3 regions of the Corynebacterium glyciniphilum AJ 3170 genome follow, and region 1 is predicted to be linked to each of the others. Evidence: predicted binding sites of a transcription regulator. Region 1 holds the regulator's gene; each other region holds the start of a gene.

Region 1 (5,186 bases):
TCGTGATCCATCCGTCCTCGCATCTGGCGAAGAAGCCGCCCCAGTGGGTGATGGCCGCTGAGCTCGTCGAAACGTCACAGGTCTTCGCCCGGACCGTGGCACCTGTGGTGCCGGAATGGATCGAGGAAATAGCACCACAGCTGATGCGGTACTCCTACGCTGAGCCGTTCTGGTCCAGTAAGCAAGGAGCCGCCCTAGCGGTCGAGAAGGCATCGATGCTCGGGCTTCCCGTCATCAGCGACCGGCGGGTGAACCTGTCCAAGACCGATCCTGAAGGCGCCCGGGACATGTTCATCCGGAATGCGCTCGTCGAAGGTGACTGGCGCACCAACCACCGCTTCTTCCGGCATAACCGTGAACTCCTGGACGAAGCCGGCCAACTGGAGGACAAGGCACGTCGTCGGGACATCGTCGTTGACGATGAGACAATCTACAGCTTCTACGATGAGCGTCTTCCGGCGAACATCGTCTCGGCCCGACACTTCGACTCCTGGTGGAAGAAGGCCCGGCAGAAGAATCCGCACCTGCTGGACATGACTCCTGAGGCCCTCATCGGTTCGGATGGCGGAGCCGCCCAGGCCCGTGAGTTCCCCGACACGTGGCGTCAAGGGTCAATGGAGTTCGACCTGACGTACGTCTTCCGTCCGGGAGACCCGGCGGACGGGATCACGATGCGCATTCCACTTCCCTTGCTGGCAGGCGTGACCGACCGCGACACCAAGTGGTTGGTCTCCGGTATGCGCGAGGAGCTTTGCGTCGCTCTGATCAGGACCCTGCCGAAACCATTACGGACATCTGTAGTCCCGGCGGCCCAGTTCGCCCGTGCTGCGCTGGATCGCATGGCCCCCTATGACGGCCCGGTCGACCAGGCGCTTGCTGACGCACTCCGCTCTTTGGGAGGCACCGGGATCGGCGCCGCCGACTTCGACTGGGACCGGGTGCCGGCACACCTGCGCATGACATATGCGGCGGTGGACCGGCGCGGCAAGGTCATTGCGGCGTCCAAGGATCTCGGTGATCTCCAGGAGAGACTCTCCGGCGAGATCACCCAGTCGATCGCGTCAGCTACCGCGCGCTCATCGCACGGGCACGGCCCGTCCAACCCCAGTCCCCGTGATTCCGCTGCCCATCAGCAGTCGGGAAAGAGGAAGAAGGACCAGCGGAGTTCTGCAGGGGGAGGCGGAATACTCGCCCGATCGGAGAACTGGACAGCCGAGGGAATCGGAACGATACCCGAGTCCGTGGAAACGGTGGTGGACGGTCAGACGACGTCCGCCTACCCTGCGCTCGTTGCAGCCACCCCGGGGAGCCGGGACGGTGTTGTTCTCAAGGCATTCCCGACACCCCAGGCGGCCGCCGGACAACAGTTCTCGACTGTCCTCGAGATGATGGTGGACGCGTGCCAGGTGTCCACGAAACAGACGGTCAAGGGGCTGCCGCTGCGGCAGCGCGTCGCGGTCGATACTTATCCTCACGGCGGTCCCGATGCTCTGGTCGATGATTGCCGTGTCCTCGCGTGCCGCGAGTTGATGAACCGCTTCGGCCCGGTGATCCGCGACCCGGAACGCTGCGCAGAAGCTGTGACGGCAGCACGCGAGAAAGGACCGGGGCTGGTCCGGCAGATCTTCGTGGCGATCTCCCCCGCAGTCCTGGCTGTCTCTGATATGTCGCAGGAACTGGAGGGCTGGGACGGCGCGGCGATCGACGAGATGAGGGGGCAGTTGGATTTCTATCTCGGCCCCCATCGTGTCGCGAAGAACGGAGTAGAGAATCTACGCCATGTGCCGCGCTATGTGGCCGCGATGAAGTCCCGGCTTTCAATGATGGAGTCTGACCCGGACCGTGAAGCGGCGCTTGATGACCAGGTCAGGGAGTGCACGGAGGCCATTGCCGAGACCCGGAAGCGACTCCCTGCCGCGCGCGCAGCGTCTCCCCAGTTCAAGGACGTTGAGTGGTTGGTCGAGGAGTTCCGGGTGTCATTGTTCGCCCAGAACCTGGGAACCTCGCGACCTGCCAGCGCAGCGCGGGTGAAGAAGGCGCTCGCGAAGATCCGCTGACTTATTCAGCGGCGTCTTCTCGACGCTGACGGAGGGCCCGGATCTCCGTCTCGAAGTCCTCGGTGGACCGGAAGGACTTGTACACCGAGGCAAACCTCAGGTACGCAACTTCGTTGAGGTTACGCAGCGGCTCGAGAATCGCCAGGCCGATATCATCCGCGGCCACCTGCGAACCGTAGGACGCACGAAGCGACTGCTCGACGTCGTGTGCGAGTATCTTGAGGTCGTCCCCGGAGACCTCGAGTCCCTGACAAGCACGCCCCACACCCCTGATGACCTTGTCGCGGCGAAACTCTTCGGTCACGCCGCTCCGTTTGGTCACCAGGAGCACTGAGCGTTCGAGTGTCGTGAACCTGGTTTTGCATGTCAGGCATTCTCGTCGACGACGGATAGCTGAGCCAGATTCGACCGTACGCGAATCCACCACCCGGGAGTCTTCGGAGCGGCACGCGGGACAGAGCACGGCGTTCTCCCTTACAGAGATCAGTGGAACGGGACGGACCCATATGCTACCCCTGGAGCCTTCCCCTGCCGTTGCCCGGTCAGTAGACCGGGATCACAACCTGTCGCGTGGACTCCGCACCGGCGTGGTGACCGTCATCCGCGCCGATCTTGTCGATGTCGTTGAGGGACGCAATTCTCGCCACCGCGTCACCCACCGATGCACCCGGGACGTGCTCTCTGGCGATATCCGCCAAGCTGGCGTTGTCCCCGACCGTGACCGTCGCAGTCCTGGCAGGTGTGACAGCCTCCTCATTCGGACCGGTCAAAACCGGTGACGCGGCGAGCATCACCACCAGCGACGCGAGAGACACCAACGTAACGCCCGGAGAACCGAGGACAGAAGACATACGGCGACGTACTCGGCGCGCCCGAGAACCTGTCTCGAACGGACGTTCTTCACCGGTCGCGCGGAACCGCCGACGCTCCACCTGAGCCGCTGACGGATGTCGCACCGCACCATGCCCCCACGTGTTCGATCGCCCCGTCTCGACCACACGTGTCCACTCCGGACGACGGTAGACAGGACGACGGTCAACGCCCCGGGGATTACGTACCGATATCGTGTTCATGACAACCCTCTTTCCGTGAAAACGAACCTGACTTGCGGAATCTGACAGGACCATGACAGCACCGCAGCCGGACATCGTCTCGCATGACGGTCAGTATCTTCGTCCATGTGTTCGAACTTCGCTCTATGTGCCAGACGGTAGCACGGGTGTTCGAAGAAGTCCACAACTTCCGCGACACTTTCGAACACCCTGATGAACAATGTCGGTTCGGTGATGTACTGTCGAACCCACGATCGGTACAACGAGACCAGGAGTAGGTCAGATGGCAGAGAAACAGAAGTCCTCCACGGGGGTAGCTCCGGGAAGCAAGAAACGTGCCGCCCTAGCAAGCGCGGGAGCAAGTGGCGACGACAAGGGCAGGGAGAAGCTCTCCGACCGCCAGCGTCGCATCATGGACGTCATCAAAGACGCCACGCGGTTCCGAGGGTATCCGCCGAGCATCCGCGAGATCTGTGACGCTGTTGGCCTGAACTCCACGTCATCAGTGTCGTACCACCTGCGGGAGTTGGAGAGGAAAGGTTATCTCCGACGGGAGGACAATAAGCCCCGCGCCGTAGACATCCGGGATTTCGAGGATGAGCCGGCTTCCCGGCCGGGCCCTAAACCTGCGGCCACGACCGGCCCGGACGGGATGCCCTCCCCTTCGTTCGTTCCCGTGGTGGGACAGATCGCTGCCGGTTCACCGATCCTGGCTGAGGAACACGTAGAAGCTCACTTTCCACTGCCGCAGGAGCTCGTGGGCAGCGGCGAACTGTTCCTTCTGCAAGTCGTGGGAGAATCCATGCGCGACGCAGGTATCTTCAATGGCGACTGGGTGGCGGTGCGGTCGCAGAAAGTCGCCGAACTCGGCGACTTCGTCGCAGCGATGATCGACGGCGAGGCGACGGTCAAGGAATTCCAGAAGGACGGCAACGGTGTCTGGCTACTCCCCCACAATGATCTCTTCGAACCGATCCCCGGTGACAATGCTGACATCCTCGGCCGCGTCGTCGCCGTACTCCGAAAGATCTGACCGCGCTCCCCTGCGATCGCCTGACGACGGATATCGGAGCTCCGGTGTCGGGGCCCGACATCCGTCGGAGTGAAACTAGAGGCCGAGGACCGCCGCAGCGGCAGTCTTCGCCTCTTCGGCCCCATCGGCATCGAGCGCCGCCGCCGCCATTTCCCGGCAGACCGCGAAGTCGATCTCACCAAGCTGAGCGCCCACCGCCGCCAATGCCGGTGGAGCGGCTGACAGGGACGTAACCCCGAGCCCCGCCAGAACGCACGCGAGTATCGGGTCGGCAGCTGCTTCACCGCAGACCCCGACCGCGGTGCGAGTCACTGCACCAGCACGACAGGTCGTGTGTACCAACCTCAGCACCGCTGGCTGCCACGGATCTGTCAGATGGGCAAGGGACGCCGACATACGGTCAGCTGCCATCGTGTACTGGGTCAGGTCATTCGTACCGATGGAGACGAAGTCCAGATAGGGCATCATCTTGTCTGCCATCAACGCCGCAGCGGGAACCTCGATCATCGCACCCGCGACAAGTCCCCGCTCATGGCACAATGCAGCAAACCACTGCGCCTCATACACCGTTGCCACCATCGGCGCCATGACCCAGGTCTGCGCCGACGATTCCTCCCTGCCGGATTTCTTCAGCGCCAGTGCGATTCCGTCGAGCTGACGCTCCAGCAGCTCCTGATTCGTGCGTGCGATACGCAGGCCGCGAACACCGAGTGCCGGGTTCTCCTCACTCTCCGCCATCACATAGGGCACCGGCTTGTCCGACCCTGCATCCAACGTGCGGATGACCACCTTGCCCTCTGGGAAGGCGCTCAACACTTCCGCATACCGATCCGCCTGTTCCTCGACGGACGGTTCTGTCGTTTCGCTGAGGAAGCCGAGTTCGGTCCGGAACAGCCCGATGCCTTCTGCGACCGATTCCGCTGCCTGCCTGGCGGCGGCACCGTCCTGCACATTGGCGAGCAGTTGAACCCGGTGACCGTCCGCAGTTTCAGCCGGTCCGTGCCATCCGCGTACCTTCGAGGCGAGTTCTGCAGCTGCAGCTAC
Region 2 (5,186 bases), 200 kb from region 1:
GCAATCCCGTCATCAGCTCGGCCTGGTGGACGACGTCCAGATACTCGAATACCTGGATCGCACGGTCTTTGTCGAGAAGTCGGAAGATCACCGCTTGCTCGTCGGTGCTCCGTCGTGACATCTCATCGGCGATGGCGACCGTCGTCATCGCCTTGAGCTCGGCCTGTAAGGTGGCCACTTCCTGGCGCTCCAGAAGGCTAGTGATGTCGTGTCCCATGGGACCTCCTGAAGTCTATGAATCTCCTGATGCTACGTACGGTACCGGTCGTCTCTGTACAGCTTCAGGAGCTGCCACACCGTGACACCGAGGAATGCCACGCAGACAGCGGCAAAAATATATGCCAGCGTACCGCCGGTGAACAGCATGAATCCCGTGGCTGCGACGAGGGCGACGAGCCGGATCCACCGGGTGAAGACCATGACGTCTCTGTCCATGTTGTTGTCCTCTCAGGAGGTCAGCTCTGTAGCCCGAAGACCAGCAGCAGGTCAACGGTGCCTTCTTCGGCGATCTGCGAGGCGACGAACTCCGGAGTGACAATTCCGAATGCTTCTCGTTCCACTGGCACCTGGCCTTGCACGATCACGTTCTCCCCTGTCCTGAGAACAGTCAGTTCAGCGGTGACATCATTGGTCTTGCCGTGCATGGTGAGTTCGCCATTGATGGTTACCGTGTCAACACTACCGTCCTCGGGAAGGGACGACAGATCCACGGGGTCGGAGATTGTGAACGTCGCTTCAGGGTACTGATCTGTGTGCAGGATGTTGTCGCGGACGTGGATGTCACGTTTCTCGATGTCAGACTCGATGCTGGCAACGTCGACCGTCACCTTGCCCTCCTCCAGGACGTCGTTCGCCACCACGAGGTCACCGCTGACCTCTGAGGTCCTGCCGGATGTGGACTTCTCCTGGCCAGGCAGCACCTCATCGAAAGTGTACCCGGCCTCGGTGGAGTTCTCCCCTGCTCCGCTTACGACATCCCAATGCCCGTCCAAGCCCACGGTGGCTGGTTCGCCACTTCCGTCGGCAATGGATGCGGTCTGTAGTCCCTCACTGGTGAGAAGCCTGTACACCGGCGGGCCGACAATGGCGATGGCCAGTGCGACGACTGTGACAACGACCAGCGTGACGATACCTTTCCGCATGTCTGTCCATGCTAGCCGCCCCTGCCCGTGAACCCTATTCGCTTCTCCCCCGGACCCCCTCCGCGTCCCTGGCGAGGGTGACGAGTTCCTGACAAAGCTCCATGACGCTGTCGGACGGTTCGCCGTCGGCGACGGCTGCCCGAATATCTTCCGCTGCACAGCGGACCTCAAAGAGACGGTCAGTGAGTTCTTCTGCGGCGGTTCTGGAGAGGATGACCGAGTCTGCAGGAATCGTGGTGTCCTTGAGGGACTGACGTTGCTCGTAGGCGCGCTGACGACAGGACTGACTGCAGTAGCGACGCCGTCGTCCGGGGCCCTCCTGCGCGATTTCGCGGCTGCACCATGCACACCGGTGAGGAGTCGTCCGCTGTGCGTCAGTGGCGTGGTCGGTCATGTCGTCCATCATTGCACTTCTGCGGTAGAGTGTTGTGGTTGAGCATTGTGGTGTCGCCCGGGAATTATTCGGGCGTCTCGTCCGTTGTATCGGACGAATGACCCACCACGTCCGCATGATGAGAAGGGTGATGCACCGATGGCAGATCGTGTACTGCGTGGCAGCCGAATGGGAGCGGTGTCCTATGAGACAGACCGTGACCACGACCTGGCCCCCCGCCAGATGACCAAATACCAGACTGAATCCGGTGAGATCTTCGAGGTCGCTTTCGCCAATGACGCAGAGATCCCCAGCGAGTGGATGTGCAAGAACGGTCAGCTCGGCCAGCTCATCGAGGGTGTCGGTCAGGACGCGAAGCCGCAGAAGCCGGCCCGTACCCACTGGGATATGCTTCGTGAGCGCCGTTCCCTCGAAGAGCTCGATGTGCTCCTCGAGGAGCGCATCGAACTGTTGCGTAAGCGTCGTCGTACGGCGATGAAGCTCATGAAGGAGCAGGCCGCGAACTCTTGAGTTCTGCGATGATGGCCTGGTAGAAGCCCTCCGGTGGTGTCGGAGGGCTTTCATTTTCGTTTCTTGTTTTTCGATCATATGTTCGGTTTATCCTCGGTCGAATCATTCTGTGTCCTCCCCTATCGGTAGTGTGTTCGACATGGATGACTCATCGTCACTGCCTGCTCCCCCGCCTCCCGAGCACGCCCCTCCACAGGCCAGGCCGGGACACCCTGATCTCGTGTTCGTTTCCGGAATCCTCATTGACTGGGGTGAACTGTACGAACCTTCGTTCAGGTTCCGACGGTGGTCGATCGAGACATCGACGGACACCGCTGCTGTCGCCGTCAGAAAGATGAACCGTGCCATGATCGAGATCGCTGTCCAGTGCGCTCCGCACGGCACCGCCGATGTTGTGGCCCATCATGCGCGACTTCAGGCCAGGCTGTCGCTGACGCGGAGCCGGGCTGAAACCTACACGGATATCGGGCTGCTGTGCGCCCGCATGCCGCGGCTCAAAGCCCACCTGCTGCGGGGGATGCTGAGCTTCGATCATCTTCGGTTACTCGCTCGCAGCGCGGACGGTATCCGACCTGACGACACCGACGCAGCGGAGAAAGCCTTGATCACAGTCCTCACTCCCCGACGGGACAGGCAGGTGATACCGGGGCCGCGTGCCATGGTGAAGAAGATTCTCAAGGCAGTGCACGGGATCGATGAGCTCGCGCGCCCCGTCGACCGCACGGATCCTGAACCACCACCCGTACGTTGCGCTGAGGTGATCGGGACGACGGAGCCGGTCCGGACGACCGATACCGTCGAGCCGCCCGCCGGTATTGATCCCCGTAACTGTGGCACACTGACCCGCCGGGTGGGTGTTGACACCTATGATCCCTGTGCCACCGTGATCACTGCGACGCTCCCACCTGAAGAAGCTGAAGAACTGGTCGCCGTTCTCGATGCGGTCTGCCGTGAAATGTCCTGCTCACGCGCCGACGGTCTGCTTCACCTGGTCCGCGGCACCGCTGACATCAGAGTGACCCTGAACATCTACCGCGAGATCACCAGTGACGTCGTGGCGACCTCGGGTGGCCACTGGCTTGATGCGATGGCGACCGACGCATTCATGGACCGCGTCACCCACCTCCGGATTCCCGGCCACGAGGGCACCGACGCCTACACTCCCACCAAGAAAATGGTGGAGTTCCTCGAGGGGGTGTACACCAGCTGTACTTTCCCTGGGTGTGAGGTTCCTGCGGCGAAGTGTGACATCGATCATGTACGCCGCTTCGACCATGCCGACCCGGACTCCGGCGGCCCGACCGACACGAGGAACCTCCAGCCTCTGTGCCGCACCCACCATCTCCTCAAGACGCTCGGTTGGGTGGATGCGACGAAAGCCGACGACGGTGCGGTGATGTGGTCCAGCGTCGATGACGGGCACGCCTACGTCACTGAACCGACCGGTCCTCTCGCAGGATTCGCCAGAACGAGTTTTGCCACCCGGGCAACCAGACGCTACCGGACGGTCCGGGAGCACAACGAGCGACGGTTGGCAGAACGTGAAGCCCAGAAGGCGGTACTCGCCGCAGCACGCAGAGCACGTGCGGAAGAGGTGCCGTTCTAACGTCCGATTTTCTGCCGGACCGAATCCCTCCCCAGCCGCCAGAATGCCCCGGCAAGTGTGCTGACCTGGGCAGCACGGTGGCGGATGCCCCATGCCGTGACCACCATCAGGCTGTCCTTGACGAAACTACCGGCTAACTTGGACTCGCCGATCTCGCGCTCGGTGAAGGTGATCGGCACTTCGTCCACGGCGAAACCGCCCTCGACCGCGCGGAACGCCAGATCGACCTGGAAGATGTACCCCGCGTTCGACAACTCATCGAGGTCCAGGGACTCCACCAGTGACCGACGGTACGCACGGTAGCCGGCGGTCATGTCGGAAAGGCCACCGCCCAACGCGATGGAGATGTAGATATTCCCCGCCTTCGACAGGAACCACCGGTTCCACGGCCAGTTGACGACCTTGCCACCGGGTACATAACGCGACCCGATGACCAGGTCCGAACCGCCGTCAATCTGGCTCAGAAGCCGGTCGAGCTGCTCAGGGGCATGGGAACCGTCGGCGTCCATCTCACACAGGACCTGGTAATCGCGGTCAAGGCCCCATCGGAAACCCGCGACATAGGCACCGCAGAGCCCGCCCTTCCCCTTACGGTGGAGCACATTAATGTGTCCATCGGCGGCGGCCAGTTCGTCGGCGAGCTGCCCGGTACCGTCCGGGCTGTTGTCGTCGACGATGAGGATATCCACGCGCTCGGGCTCAGCCGCGCGGAGGCGACCCACGATGAGCGGAAGATTCTCCAACTCCTCGTACGTCGGGATGATGACCAGGGTGCGGTCACTGGGGTGTGTCGAATGTCCCGTAGCCAACCTCTGCCTACCTCTTCTTCTGCCGGAAACCTGCATAAAGCACGAATACGGCGCCGACGGCGGAGAGGATCCACTCCCCGACGGGGCCGATGCGTGCTGACAACGTCTCAGTATCGCGCACCGGAACGTCCTCCTGCAAAAGACCAGCGCGGAAAATTTCTGTCCGGTCCGTCACAGCACCGCCCGGTGACACGATCGCTGAGACCCCCGACGTCGCCGCGACGACCACGGACCGGTCGTATTCGATCGCCCGCATCCGGCTGATCGCCAACTGCTGGAACGTCATGTCGGTAAACCCGAACGTCGCGTTGTTCGTCGGGCTGGCGAATATCGTGGCGCCGGCGCGCGTAGCGTCACGGAAAGCACCGTCGAAGCTGACCTCGTAGCAGGTCGCCACACCGACGGGTACGCCGTCCATGTCCACCACGCCGTCCCCGTCGCCGGCCTTGAAGTTCCCGGCCATGTCCACATACGGGCTGACATGACGCAGCAGATCACGGTAGGGCATGTACTCGCCGAACGGCTGCAGGAACTTTTTCACGTGCTGGTCGCCGGGGCCTGTCTCCGGATCCCACACGACCGCTGTGTTCCTGGAACCTTCCTCGTCGCGGGTAATGGTCCCCACCAGTAAGGGAGCTCCGACAGCCTCGGCAGCAGCGCTGATTTGCTGAGCAGCACTCTCATTGACGAAGGGATTGATGTCCGAGGCGTTCTCCGGCCAGATC
Region 3 (5,186 bases), 380 kb from region 1:
GGACCGCGCCGAGTGGGGGGAGAAGCGGCCGTTCCGTGTCCTGGCTGCGGACTATGTCACCACCGAGGACGGTACCGGTGTCGTCCACCAGGCACCTGCCTTCGGTGAGGACGACATGACCACCTGCAATGCGGCAGGGATCGACACCGTGGTGCCGGTGGACATGGACGGCAAGTTCACCTCCCTTGTACCCGACTATGAGGGCCAGTTGGTCTTCGACGCGAACAAGGACATCATCCGTGACCTCAAGGCTGCGGGAAGGGTGGTGCGTCACCAGACCATCGAGCACTCTTACCCGCACTCCTGGCGCTCCGGTGAACCGCTGATCTACATGGCACTGCCGAGCTGGTTCGTGTCCGTCTCCTCGTTCCGGGACCGGATGGTGGAGCTGAACCACGAACAGATCGAGTGGATCCCGGAGCATATCCGTGACGGACAGTTCGGCAAATGGCTCGAGGGTGCCCGTGACTGGAACATCTCCCGCTCACGCTACTGGGGCTCGCCGATTCCTGTGTGGGTGTCGGACAACGACCAGTATCCGCGCATCGACGTGTACGGTTCGCTCGATGAGTTGGAGGCAGACTTCGGAGTGCGCCCGGAGTCGCTGCACCGTCCCTACATCGACGAGCTGACCAGGCCCAACCCGGACGACCCCACAGGGCAGTCGACGATGCGTCGCGTTCCGGACGTCCTCGACGTGTGGTTCGACTCCGGTTCGATGCCGTTCGCACAGGTGCACTACCCGTTCGAGAACAAGGAGTGGTTCGACTCCCATTCACCGGCAGATTTCATCGTGGAGTACATCGGGCAGACCCGCGGGTGGTTCTACCTCCTGCACGTGTTGTCGACCGCACTGTTCGACCGTCCCGCTTTCACCAAGGTTGTGTCGCATGGCATTGTGCTGGGCGACGACGGACTGAAGATGTCGAAGTCGAAGGGGAACTACCCCGACGTCAACGAAGTCTTCGACCGCGACGGCTCGGACGCGATGCGGTGGTTCCTGATGAGTTCGCCGATCCTGCGTGGTGGCAACCTCATTGTGACTGAACAGGGCATCCGTGAGGGAGTGCGCCAGGCGATGTTGCCGATGTGGAATGCCTACTCGTTCCTGCGGCTGTACGCGCACACTCCGGCGCGTCGGGACACCACGTCGTCGAATGTGTTGGACCGGTACATTCTGGCCAAGCTGCACGACACTGTTTCGGCGGTCACCGGTGCGTTGGACGCGACGGACATCGCCTCCGCCACTGATGAGATCCGTCAGTTCTGTGATGTGTTGACCAACTGGTACGTACGGCGCTCCCGCGACCGTTTCTGGGCTGGTGACTCCGGCGAGAACGGGCACCCGGAAGCGTTCAACACGCTGTACACGGTGCTGGAGACGCTGTGCCGCGTTGCGGCACCGTTGCTGCCGATGACGACGGAGGTCATCTGGCGGGGCTTGACCGGCGAACGTTCGGTGCACCTCACCGACTGGCCTTCCGCGGACGACCTCCCGGCGGACGAGGCACTGGTGGCCTCCATGGATGCGGTGCGTGGCGTGTGCTCGGCAACGTCGTCGTTGCGCAAGTCGCACAAGTTGCGCAACCGGCTCCCGCTGCCGGGGCTCACCGTGGCGTTGCCCGAGTCCAATGCGTTGGCAGATTTCGCGTCGATTATCCGTGACGAGGTGAATGTCAAGGATGTAACACTGACTGACGACGTATCGTCCGTAGGGCGCTTCGACGTGGTGGTCAACGCTCGCGCCGCCGGGCCGCGGCTGGGCAAGGACGTCCAGAAGGTGATCAAGGCGGTCAAGACCGGCAACTACACCGTTGCGGAGGACGGGACGGTGACGGCCGACGGCATCGAGCTGGTCGACGGCGAGTTCAACCGCAAGCTCGTGGCGGTCGACCCGGAGAATACTGCCGAGATCCCGGGTGGGGACGGCCTCGTCGTCCTCGACACCACCGTGACTCCGGAACTTGAGGCAGAGGGGTGGGCCGCTGATCGGGTCCGTGGCGTGCAGGATGCGCGTAAGGCATCCGGCTTTGACGTCTCCGACCGCATCACGCTGACGCTGTCGGTGCCGGAGGAGAAGAAGGTCTGGGCCGACGAACACACCGAGACGATCGCTGGTGAAGTGTTGGCGACGTCCGTGTCGGTGGTTGTCGGAGAGACCTTGCCCCACGACGTGGGTGACGGCGTGTCTGCTGATCTCGTCAAGGCGTAGCTGCACGTAGGGCCCCCGGGCAGGGAAACTGTTCGGGGGCTCTTTTCGTCCTTGCGTATCGAACACCCGTTCGGTAAACTTGAGAGCGGTTAAGGGTGGTATCCGTAGCGGTGAGGGGAAGAACATGGTGCAGGGCGGAGCAGATCTGGGTGTCATCGAACGCGATTACGAGGAGCTGTGTCTCGACTGCGATGTCGAATATGTCGAGGAGAATCTTGATGAGCCGTGCTGGGCGGTGAGTGCTCAGGAGGTTATGTACAGCGCGAAGAGGGAGATCAACCGACTCGAACTCGATATTGCGCGCGACGCGGCGCCGACGCCGTCCAGTGAGGTGTCCAGACATGTCAGGATGCTGTCTGGGGGGCTCGGGGTGTCCAAGGGGAAAGCGCTGGCCTACTGCGACATTGGCACGATGATCACCCGGATGAGCGTGTTGGGGCGACACCTGCAGGGTGGCGCGTTCTCCTTTGATCACCTCCGGGCGCTTGCTGACTCGGTCGCGGCGGTGGACGACGAGCACCTCGAGGAGGTTGAGCGCGGCATCGTGGCTCTAGTGACCCCTGTCATGCCACGTCAGGTGGTGCCCGGAGTGATTACACTGCGCCGGCTGGCGCAGCAGGTCATTGCTGAGATCCAGCCGTCGGCACGTCCTCTTGACCCGGAAGGCCGAGGTGAACCACCACCGCCGCAGCATCAGCTCGATTTCGGTGTGGATGCACGCCGGGATGCGGCTACGACGTTCCACGTCACCGTTCCGACAGACGAGGGGGTGGGCATGATCCGCATTATTGACGCAGTCGCAGCCGCCCGGAAGTGTAGTCGGGCCCGTGCGCTACTTGACCTGGTTCACGGGAGGGCCGGCGATGTGGCTGTCACGCTGAACTGCTACCGGAACCTGGACAATGGCCGAATGCACCTGGAGAGTACGTGGCTGCATGAAGTTGCCACTGAGCGGTGGATGGCGCGGGTCACAGACCTGTGCGTCGTCGGTCACAGTGAGGTCTCCGGATACTCCCCGTCCGAGCATCAGCGCGCGACCGATACCGGCAGGGACGGTACCTGCAGGTTCCCGGGATGCGACAGTCCTGCCGCCACATCCCAGCTCGATCATGTCGCCCGGTGGGTCGACGGAGACGTTGAGGACGCCTGTCCGGGCGGGAAGACTGCGACGTGGGCGATGCATTCCTTATGCCCCGGGTGTCACAGTCTCAAGACGCGGGGCCTGTACGACGTCACTCTCAATCCGGACGGTTCGGACTGGTGGACCAGCGTGGAGGACGGGCACGTCTATGTCTCGATGCCGACAGGACCGTTGGCGGAGGCTGTCCTTGACTTTGATGCACGCCTGCACCGCAAGGTCCGGACGCTGGCGAGCCATAACGAGGCGAGGATGCAGTGGCTCGCAGACATCGAAGCCGCCGCGGCGGAGGCGGAAGAGCTGGTGCCTTTTTGAGGGCACCGGACAACGTACTGCCTAGAATCGGAGGCATGAACACCAGGCAGCGGTGGGTGGTCCACCTCGACATGGACGCATTCTTCGCTTCTGTCGAGCAGTTGACCAGGCCGACGCTGGCCGGGCGTCCGGTCCTGGTGGGTGGTGCGTCAGGGCGTGGGGTTGTTGCGGGTGCCTCGTACGAATCCCGTGTGTACGGAGCTCGGTCTGCTATGCCCATGCAGCAGGCGGTCCGGCTGTGCCGTGGGAAAGCCGTCGTCGTGACGCCGCGGTTCGCGGTGTACTCCGCCGTGTCCGCACAGGTTTTCGAGTTGCTCGGTAGAGAAGGCGACACCGTCGAGCAGTTGAGTGTCGACGAAGGTTTCGTTGAGCCCGAATCATTGGCGGGATGCACTCCGCAGGAGGTCGAGCGCTGGGCGCAGGATCTGCAGTCCCGAGTTGACGGCGAGGTCGGACTGCCGTGCTCCATCGGTGTGGCATCCACGAAACTGGATGCCAAGATGGCGTCCGACCTTGCCAAACCCCATGGTGTGACAGTCGTGGGTATCGAACGACGGGCGGAGGTTTTCGCGTCTCGTCCAGTCGGTGAGTTGTGGGGCATCGGCCCGGTTGCACAGAACAAGTTGGCTGAGGTCGGGGTCACGACGATCGGCGAGTTCACCGACATGGACGATATCGACGTCAAAGGATTACTCGGCTCGGTCGGTCTGCAGGTTCAAGGGTACGCACGCGGCCGTGATTCACGACCTGTCGCTCCTCGCGCTCGGGCCAAGCAGGTGTCTGCGGAGCGCACGCTTGAGACTGACGCGACCACGACCGTGGAAGTGGACCCGGTCCTGGTGCGTGCGGCGACTGCGGCACGGCACCGTCTGCTCGGCGACGGGCGTGCAGCGAGGACGGTCACGGTGAAGACCCGGACCGCAGATTTCAAGGCTCACACCCGGTCCACGACGCTGGTCACACCGACAGATGATCTGGACGAGATCATCGCCGCAGCACGCTCGGTCGTCCCGCGTCCCGAGGTCTCGGGCGCAGTACGGCTCGTCGGTGTGAGCCTCTCCGGACTCACCGAGGAACGGCAGGCCGTTCTCTTCCCCGAACCCGGTTCGCTCGACCCGGGAGCAGAGGTCACCACCGAGTCAGAGGTCGATGGGGCGACGGACGAGGAGACGGAAGAACACCAAGTGCAGCCGGCGTCCTGGCGCCCGACTGTGGATGTGCACCACGTGGAGTTCGGGCACGGTTGGGTCCAGGGTACCGGGGCAGGAGTGGTCAGCGTGCGGTTCGAGACCCGGTCGACAGGCCCCGGAAAAGCGAGGTCACTGGCCGTCGATGATCCGGATCTCCGTCCTGCTGACCCGCTGGACAGTCTTCGCTAGCGGAGCAGCTGTGCGCGTTTCACCGCCAGTTCGCACAGGAGCTCCATCCGCGCCTGTGGCGGCGTGAGTTCGCCGGCGGGCCGGATTCCTGCCCTGGCGAGACTGCGTCCGCCGCCGGCGCCGCCGTAGACCAGCTGTACTC

Evidence for each region. Region 1 encodes LexA, which represses DNA repair genes until DNA is damaged. Its sites were predicted from a motif close to CGAACANNTGTTCG; they were not measured.
Region 2: a site for LexA is predicted at 2,118-2,131, ahead of CGLY_RS08860 (HNH endonuclease signature motif containing protein). Genes of this name have one in related genera too.
Region 3: a site for LexA is predicted at 2,272-2,285, ahead of CGLY_RS09740 (HNH endonuclease signature motif containing protein). Genes of this name have one in related genera too.

The regions. Positions count from the first base shown of each region.
Region 1 covers NZ_CP006842.1:1,687,541-1,692,726, reverse strand. Annotated here, with positions in the region: gene hrpA (ATP-dependent RNA helicase HrpA) at 1-2,057, shown strand, start outside; gene nrdR (transcriptional regulator NrdR) at 2,059-2,520, opposite strand; gene CGLY_RS17375 (hypothetical protein) at 2,600-3,130, opposite strand; gene lexA (transcriptional repressor LexA) at 3,393-4,142, shown strand; gene ptsP (phosphoenolpyruvate--protein phosphotransferase) at 4,218-5,186, opposite strand, start outside.
Region 2 covers NZ_CP006842.1:1,884,190-1,889,375, reverse strand. Annotated here, with positions in the region: gene mgtE (magnesium transporter) at 1-217, opposite strand, end outside; gene CGLY_RS08880 (hypothetical protein) at 250-435, opposite strand; gene CGLY_RS08875 (YceI family protein) at 456-1,142, opposite strand; gene CGLY_RS08870 (hypothetical protein) at 1,177-1,536, opposite strand; gene CGLY_RS08865 (RNA polymerase-binding protein RbpA) at 1,675-2,046, shown strand; gene CGLY_RS08860 (HNH endonuclease signature motif containing protein) at 2,186-3,652, shown strand; gene CGLY_RS08855 (polyprenol monophosphomannose synthase) at 3,649-4,461, opposite strand; gene lnt (apolipoprotein N-acyltransferase) at 4,469-5,186, opposite strand, start outside.
Region 3 covers NZ_CP006842.1:2,070,219-2,075,404, reverse strand. Annotated here, with positions in the region: gene ileS (isoleucine--tRNA ligase) at 1-2,212, shown strand, start outside; gene CGLY_RS09740 (HNH endonuclease signature motif containing protein) at 2,337-3,665, shown strand; gene CGLY_RS09735 (DNA polymerase IV) at 3,701-5,044, shown strand; gene CGLY_RS09730 (asparaginase domain-containing protein) at 5,041-5,186, opposite strand, start outside.